2 regions of the Kocuria sp. PD6 genome follow, and region 2 is predicted to be linked to the other one. Evidence: predicted binding sites of a transcription regulator. Region 2 holds the regulator's gene; the other holds the start of a gene.
The links. Region 2 encodes HrcA, which represses chaperone genes, less so after heat shock. Its sites were predicted from a motif close to TTNGCACTCGNNNNNNNCGAGTGCNAA; they were not measured.

Region 1 (4,209 bases), on a different contig from region 2:
GTGCCGTTGGAGTCCGTGGATTCCGTGGATTCCGTGGACCCAGCGTGACCCGCCGGGAGGTCCTCCGGGGAGGCCCACGCGGAGAAAAGATCCGGTTCCACGTCTCCCGCCTCGATTCCGCGGCCCGCGTCGTCCCGGAAGCCCGGCCCCGCGGGCATGTCCTCCGGCGCGGTGCCGGACTGGTAGGCCGTGGCCATGGCGCGGGCGCGCTCGTCCGCGGCCTCGTTGAGCTCGTGACCCGCGTGCCCCTTGACCCACTCGAAGCTGACGTCCCGACCGGAGAGCTCGCGGTCCAGCGCCTTCATGATCTCCACGTTGAGCACGGGTTTGCCGTCGCGCTTCTTCCAGCCCTTCTTCTTCCAGCCCGGCATCCACTTGGTGACCGAGTTGATCACGTACTGGCTGTCGCACAGCACCCGCAGCGGTTCGTCCGCGCGGTGCCGGGTGGAGCGGAGCAGATCGAGCACCGCGGTGAGCTCGCCCATGTTGTTGGTCCCGTGGGCCCAACCCCCCGCGCGCCACGAGGTGGGATCGATGTACCAGGCCCACCCCGCGGGTCCGGGGTTGCCGAGTGCGGAGCCGTCCGCGGAAGCGATGATCGTCATGCGCTCATCCTCGCAAAACCTCCCGACACGTTGAACCACCGCCGCTGGTAGGCGATCACCCGGTCTCGCATTGGTCCGCGGTTCAGCGGACCGCCCCGGGGGCACCACCCGGGCGCGCGAAGAGCACCCGGGTGCGCGAGCACTCCCGGAGATGCGAGAACCCCGGGGACAGCAGGTGTCCCCGGGGTTCCCGGGATGTCCACCCGTGGGCCGGGCGGAACTCACTCAGAAGAGCGAGATCACATCATGCCGCCCATGCCACCCATGGGATCGGCACCCGCGCCCGCACCGGCGGCCTCGGGCTCGGGCTTGTCCGCGACCACGGCTTCGGTGGTCAGGAACAGCCCGGCGATGGACGCCGCGTTCTGCAGGGCGGAACGGGTCACCTTGACGGGGTCGTTGATGCCCGCGGCCATGAGGTCCTCGTACTCGCCGGTCGCGGCGTTGAGGCCCCACCCGGTCTCGAGCCCGCGCACCTTGTCCACGACGACGCCCGGCTCGAGCCCGGCGTTGAGCGCGATCTGCTTGAGCGGTGCGTCGATCGCGACCTTGACGATGTTGGCACCGGTCGCCTCGTCCCCGGACAGGCCGAGGGACTCGAAGACCTTGGCACCGGCCTGGATCAGGGCCACGCCACCACCGGCGACGATGCCCTCCTCCACGGCGGCCTTGGCGTTGCGCACGGCATCCTCGATGCGGTGCTTGCGCTCCTTGAGCTCGACCTCGGTGGCGGCACCCGCCTTGAGGACGGCCACGCCGCCGGCCAGCTTGGCCAGGCGCTCCTGCAGCTTCTCGCGGTCGTAGTCGGAGTCGGAGTTGTTGATCTCCGCGCGGATCTGGGCCACGCGGCCCTCGATCTCCTCCTGCGTACCGGCACCGTCCACGATGGTGGTCTCGTCCTTGGTCACCACGACCTTGCGGGCCTGGCCCAACAGGTCGATCGTGGCGGACTCGAGGGACAGGCCCACCTCTTCGGTGATGACCTGGCCGCCGGTGAGGATCGCGATGTCCGCGAGCTGCGCCTTGCGGCGGTCACCGAAGCCGGGGGCCTTGACGGCCACGGACTTCACGGCCCCGCGCATCTTGTTCAGCACGAGCATGGCGAGCGCTTCGCCGTCCACGTCCTCGGCGATGATCAGCAGCGGCTTGCCGGCCTGCATGATCTTCTCGAGCACGGGGACCAGGTCCTTCACGGCGGAGATCTTGGAGTTGACGATCAGGATGTAGGGGTCCTCGAGGACGGCTTCCTGACGGTCGGCGTCGGTCACGAAGTAACCGGAGAGGTAGCCCTTGTCGAAGCGCATGCCCTCGGTCAGCTCGAGGTCCAGCCCGAAGGTGTTGGACTCCTCGACGGTGATGACGCCTTCCTTGCCGACCTTCTCCATGGCCTCGGCGATGAGCTTGCCGATTTCCGGGTCCGCGGCGGAGATGGACGCGGTCGCGGCGATCTCCTCCTCGGTCTCGATCTCCTTGGCGGAGGACAGCAGCTGCTCGGTCACCGCGGCCACGGCCTTCTCGATGCCGCGCTTGAGGGACAGCGGGTCCGCACCGGCGGCCACGTTGCGCAGGCCTTCCTTCACGAGGGCCTGGGCCAGCACGGTGGCCGTGGTGGTGCCGTCACCGGCGACGTCGTCGGTCTTCTTGGCGACTTCCTTGACGAGCTCGGCGCCGATCTTCTCGTACGGCTCCTCGAGCTCGATCTCCTTGGCGATGGACACGCCGTCGTTGGTGATCGTGGGGGCACCCCAGGACTTCTCGAGGACCACGTTGCGTCCGCGCGGGCCGAGGGTGACCTTGACGGCGTCGGCGAGGGTGTTCAGGCCCCGCTCGAGGCCGCGGCGGGCTTCTTCGTCGAATGCGATCATCTTTGCCATGTGTTTCGTCCCTCCTGGACGGTTGACAAACAAGACTTGTCATCACGATGCCCGCGACGGACGGTGCCGCGCCGCGATCCTCACCGCGCCGCAACCACCTCACCGTGATGTCACTCGTCCGCCGCGCGACCACCACCGGACCCGGTTAGCAGTCCACGCGACTGAGTGCTAATCCCATAGTGGCACTCGTCATGCCGGAACCGCAAACGCCCTGCGTCCAGTGGACTCAGGTTTCGTCCCCGGCTGAACGGGCGGCTCAGGCGGCCGCGGGGGCTCCGGGCACGACGTCGCTCGCGGCCGTCCGGAGCGCCACGGCACCCACCGCGGAGGCACCGGCCACAGAGGCACCGACCCCGGAGGCACCGGCCGCGGCGTCGTCGTCAGGGGACACCGCAACGGCTGCGGCGGAGAGGGCGAGCGCTTCCTGGGCCGTGCGCGGGGCGTTCACGAAGGCCACCGCCCCCAGGACGAGGGCGAGCACACCGGCCACGAGGATCGCCAGGAACTTGCCCCGGGACCCCGCTCGGGCATTCGGGTTATGGCCCCGGTGGGCACCCTGCCGGGCGCCGTCCTCGGGGACGTCGTCGAACTCGTCACGGGGGTACTCGCTCATGCTGTGGCTCTCCTCAACGAACGGTGGGACCAGGGGCGCCGACCCGCGGGTGCCGGGACCGTGGGACGGCGTGCGCCCCGCCTGCCGGACCCGCGGCGGTCAGGGGTCCGCGGTGCGCTGCCCACTATCCCACGCGCACCCGGGGACCCGCTCAGCGATTGCGCGCGCGGCGCAACCGGGAGATCAGCATGGGGGCGTGGCGCGCGGCGGCCTCTGAGGAGATCAGGGCGTTGAGCCGCTGGTAGTAGTGCACGGGGCTCAACCCCAGGCGGGAGCGGATCGCGGACTCCTTGGCGCCGCGGTACTTCCAGTGCTCGGACTCCAGGTCCAGGATGGCCCGGTCGAGCTCGTCGAGGCCGTCGCCCGTGGTAGACATGGGCTCAACCCTAACGCTCCGGGCGGTACCCGGAGGCCGCACGCCCTGGAGGTCGCACCGTGAACACCCCGCCCCCGTTGCACGAGATCATGAACGAGGAGTGGGCCCGTGCCTTGCAGTCCGTGGAGCCGCAGATCCGGGCCGTGGGCGAGTTCCTGCGCGCCGAACACGCCGAGGGCCACCACACCCTGCCCGCTGGGGACCACATCTTCCGCGCGCTTCGCGAGCCGATGTCCGCGGTCAAGGTGCTGATCGTGGGCCAGGACCCCTACCCCACCCCGGGCCATGCGATGGGCCTCTCGTTCTCGGTAGCCCCGGACGTGCGCCCGATCCCGCGGTCCCTGCAGAACATCTACAAGGAACTGCACTCCGATCTGGGGATCACGCCGCCCGCGCACGGGGACCTGTCCTCGTGGGCCGAGCAGGGCGTCATGCTGCTCAACAGGGTCCTCACGGTGCGCGCGGGCTTCCCCGCGTCCCACCGGGGCAAGGGCTGGGAAGCGGTCACGGAGTGCGCTATCCGCGCGCTCGGGGCGCGCGAGCAACCCCTCGTCGGCATCCTGTGGGGTCGCGACGCCCGCGGCACCAAGGACTGGCTGGGTGGGGCGCCCACCGTGGAATCGGTGCACCCGTCCCCGTTGTCCGCGTCCCGGGGGTTCTTCGGTTCCCGCCCGTTCTCCCGCGCCAATGAGCTGCTGCAACAACAGGGCGCCCAGCCCGTCTCGTGGGAACTGCCCGCGT
Region 2 (4,209 bases):
TTGCGGGCCGCGAACGTGTCGTAGAGGTGGGTGTTGAACCGGTACTGGTGCGGTTCGCCGCGGTTGACCTTCACGCCCGCGCGCACGGAGGTGATGGCCAGGAACAGCCAGGTCACGGCGGCGATGACCGAGAAGAGCCATCCGATGAACGGGATGAGTGAGAGCACGATGCCCACGAGGATCACCAGGGTGGGCAGCATGGTGTAGTTGGCGGCTTCCCGGGATTCCTGAGCGGTGAAGGGACCACGGTCCTTGAACACCCGGTGGATCATGTAGCTGGGCAGTACGCCCACCACGCCACCCAGGTGGGCGAGGGTGGCCCACTGCCGGTCCTGGGACACGTCCAGGGGTTGCGCCACGGGGGCCACGGACTCGAACGGAGTCTCGGCGGAGCGAGTGGAGGGGGAGGGAGCAGCGTCAGTCACGAGCGGGTGTGCCTTTCACGGGCGGTAGCCATCCGGGTCGGAGGACGCCGGTGCTCCCATCCTACGGTCGTTCCCGCGTGGCTCGCGCCGGACGACGACGCCAGGCGTCACCCACGCTGGGGGTTACCGCTAACGCGGGTCACCGAAGCCGTGGACCACCGGCTGCGAGCGCCGTCGACGTCGTGGGTCGCCGCAGGTCAGGCGCAGCCCGGGTCAGGAATCGGCGGCGTCCGGGGCGGTGAGGAAGTCGATGAGCTCCTCCACGCGGCCCAGCAGGGCCGGTTCGAGGTCTGCGTACGTGTTCACTCGTGCAAGGATCGCCTGCCACGCCCGCCCCACGTCCTGGGGTGTGCGGTGCGGTAGGCCCAGCGCGCGTGCCATCCCGGTCTTCCAATCCACCCCGCGCGGGATCACGGGCCACTCCCGGATCCCCAGGGCGCTGGGCTTCACGGCCTGCCAGATGTCCACGTAGGGGTGTCCGAGGATGAGCACGTTGTCCCGGGCACCCGGGACCGCGAGCGCCTCCTGGGCGATCCTGGACTCCTTGGAGCCCGCGACCAGGTGGTCCACGAGGATCCCGAGCCGACGCTGCGGGCCGGGGTGGAACTCGGCGATGGCTGAGGGGAGGTCGTCGATCCCGTGCAGGGGTTCCACCACGGTGCCCTCGACCGCGAGGTCGTGGCCCCACACCTTGGCCACGAGCTCGGCGTCGTGGTACCCCTCGACCCACACACGCGACTCCTTGGCCACGGACGCGCGCAGGTTCTCGACCTCGACCGACCCCGAACGCGTGATCCGGGGCTTGGCCGGGGCGCTGCGGGTCTCGGGCGGGCCCAGCCGCACGGGTTCGCCGTCCAGGAGGAAGCCCGGGCCCAGGGGGAAGGACTTCACGCGCCCGTGCCGGTCCTCCAGACCCACCACGCGCATCCCGCCGATGGTCTCCACGCCCACGACGGCGCCCACCCACCCGGTCTCCACGTCTTCGAGCACCATGTCCCGGGCCACGGGGACGTCCCGGGAGACGGCACCGGTGCGGGCGACGTCGGGACTGCCTAGGTCCTGGGGACCCCAGGACCAGCCGGATGCGTTCACGGGCGACTCCTCGACGTCGTGCCGCGGCGCGAGCGCGCCGCCGGGCAGGCGAATCAGCCGCGAGCGTATCAAAATCGGCCCCTGACCCACGGGCCCGGGACTGCCAGGATTAGCACTGTGAACTCTTGAGTGCCAGAATTACCAGCAACGGGAGGTGAGACACATGGAGCATCCGCGCCGAGCGCAGATCCTGCGCGCCATCGTGGAGGACTACGTCCATTCGCGTGAACCCGTGGGGTCCAAGGCGCTCGTGGAACGCCACCGCCTACCCGTCTCCTCCGCCACGGTGCGCAACGACATGGCCGCCCTCGAGGAGGACGGGCTGATCGTGGCCCCGCACACGAGCTCGGGGCGGATCCCCACGGACCGAGGTTACCGCGAGTTCGTCAACCAGATCGCAGCCCTGGAGCCCCTCACCTCCGCCCAGCGCCGCGCGATCCAGGTGTTCATGGACGGTGCCCAGGACCTGGACGACATCATGGAGCGCACCGTGCGCCTGCTCGCCCAGCTCACCCACCAGGTGGCCGTGATCCAGTATCCCGTGCGCACCGGGATCACCGTGCGCCACGTGGAACTCGTGGACGTGGGGGACGCCCGCGTACTCGTGATCCTGATCCCCACCACCGGACGCGTGGCCCAACGCACCGTGGAACTGCCCGTCACCCTGACCGAGGCCCAGCTGCTGGAGCTGCGCGCCCACGTGCTCGCACGCCTGCTCGGCACGCCCGTGGAAGACGTCCCCGACGCCGCCGTGACCCTGCCCCCGGCCCTGCCCGAGGAACTGCGCGACGCCGGGACCGCGGTGACCGGGGCGCTCGCGGTGCTCGCAGCGGTGTCGGACGAACACCGCCTGGTGATGGCCGGGACCGCGAACCTCGCGCGCTTCAGCGGGGACTTCCCGCAGAGCATCTCCCCGGTGCTCGAGGCGCTTGAGGAACAAGTGGCCATGCTGCGATTGTTGTCCGAGATGCAGCAGGACGAACGCGGGGTCGCGGTGCGCATCGGCTCCGACCACAGCGACGACCCCCTGGCGGAGGCGTCCGTGGTGGCCACGGGTTACGGTCCGCACGCCGCGTCCAAGGTGGGAGTCGTGGGGCCCACACGCATGGACTACCCCACGACCATGGCCTCCGTGCGCGCGGTGGCCCGCTACCTGTCCAAGAACCTGGGGGCTGAGCGCACGTGAGCGCCGCCCGCCCCGCTCGACCGTAGAACCGACGAAAGAAGAAACGACGACATCGTGAGCGATCACTACGAAACCCTCGGCGTGAGCCGGGACGCCAGCGCCGAAGAGATCAAGCGCGCCTACCGCAAGAAGGCCCGCAAACTCCACCCGGACGTGAACCCCTCACCCGAGGCCGCCGAGGAGTTCAAGCGCGTCTCCCACGCCAATGACGTCCTCTCCGACCCGGACAAGCGCCGTGTCTACGACGCCACAGGCAACGAGAACGGCACGGACACCGGCTTCGGCGGGGGCTTCCCCGGCACGGGCTTCGGCTTCTCCGACATCTTCGAGACGTTCTTCCAGGGCGCGGGAGCCGGTGGCCAGCGCGGCCCCCAGTCCCGCACCCGCCAGGGCCAGGACGCCCTGATCAACGTGCGGATCTCCCTCAAGGACGCCGTGTTCGGCATGGAGAAGGACATCACGGTGGACACCGCCGTCGTGTGCCCCACGTGCCAGGGCACGTGCTGCCAGCCCGGGACGAGCCCCGTGACGTGCACCATGTGCCGCGGCTCCGGCCACATGCAGTACCAGCGCCAGTCCATCCTGGGCATGGTCACCACCCAGGCCCCGTGCTCCCAGTGCAACGGCTTCGGCACCGTCATCGAGAGCCCGTGCCACGAGTGCTACGGCGAGGGCCGCGTGCGCGACCGCCGCCCCCTGACCGTGAAGATCCCCGCCGGCATCCAGTCCGGCAACCGCATCCGCCTGAGCGGCCAGGGTGAGGCCGGCACCGCCGGCGGACCCAACGGCGACCTCTTCGTGGAACTGAAGGTGGACCCCGATCCCACCTTCCTCCGCGAGGGCGACGATCTCCACGCCCGCCTGCGTATCCCCATGACCGCCGCCGCGCTCGGCACCACCGTGAGCCTCGAGACGTTCGACGGCGCTCGCACGGTGGACGTCGATCCCGGCACCCAGTCCGGTGCGACCGTCACGCTCGACGACCTGGGTGTCACCCACCTGCGGGGCAAGGGCCGCGGGGACCTCAAGGTGCACTTCGAGGTGGAGACCCCCAAGGACCTCTCCTCCGAACAGCGCGAACTGCTCGAGCAACTCGCCGAGCTGCGCGGTGAGGAAGCAGCGGACGGTACGACCGTGAACACCAACCACTCCGGTGGGTTCTTCTCCCGGTTGCGGGACCGGTTCAACGACCTGTGACCAACCCCGTCTTCCACGTCCCCGCCGAGGACCTCTTCCGGGCGCACCCGGGGGAGGTCCTGGACATCGCAGGTCCCGAGGCCAAGCACGCGGTGACCGTGCGGCGCCTGCGCGCGGGGGAGGCCCTGGACCTCGTGGACGGGCACGGCACCCGTGCGGTGTGCACGTTCGACTCCGGGGCCAAGGACCGGATGAGCGTGACCGTCCACGAGATCCACCACGATGCCGCGCAGCAACCGGAGTTCACGCTGGTGCAGGCACTCGCCAAGGGGGACCGGGACCTGCAGGCCGCGGAGGCCGCCACCGAAC

Region 1: a site for HrcA is predicted at 2,625-2,651, ahead of groL (chaperonin GroEL). Genes of this name have one in related genera too.

What each region holds. Positions count from the first base shown of each region.
Region 1 is NZ_JAUZUS010000001.1:301,788-305,996, forward strand. Features, by position in the region: gene Q9R22_RS01425 (RNase H family protein) at 1-605, opposite strand, end outside; gene groL (chaperonin GroEL) at 845-2,479, opposite strand; gene Q9R22_RS01435 (hypothetical protein) at 2,736-3,092, opposite strand; gene Q9R22_RS01440 (DUF3263 domain-containing protein) at 3,244-3,468, opposite strand; gene Q9R22_RS01445 (uracil-DNA glycosylase) at 3,528-4,209, shown strand, end outside.
Region 2 is NZ_JAUZUS010000008.1:46,932-51,140, reverse strand. Features, by position in the region: gene Q9R22_RS08995 (DUF4870 domain-containing protein) at 1-425, opposite strand, end outside; gene Q9R22_RS08990 (DUF3097 family protein) at 639-1,517, opposite strand; gene hrcA (heat-inducible transcriptional repressor HrcA) at 1,681-2,703, shown strand; gene dnaJ (molecular chaperone DnaJ) at 2,758-3,900, shown strand; gene Q9R22_RS08975 (16S rRNA (uracil(1498)-N(3))-methyltransferase) at 3,897-4,209, shown strand, end outside.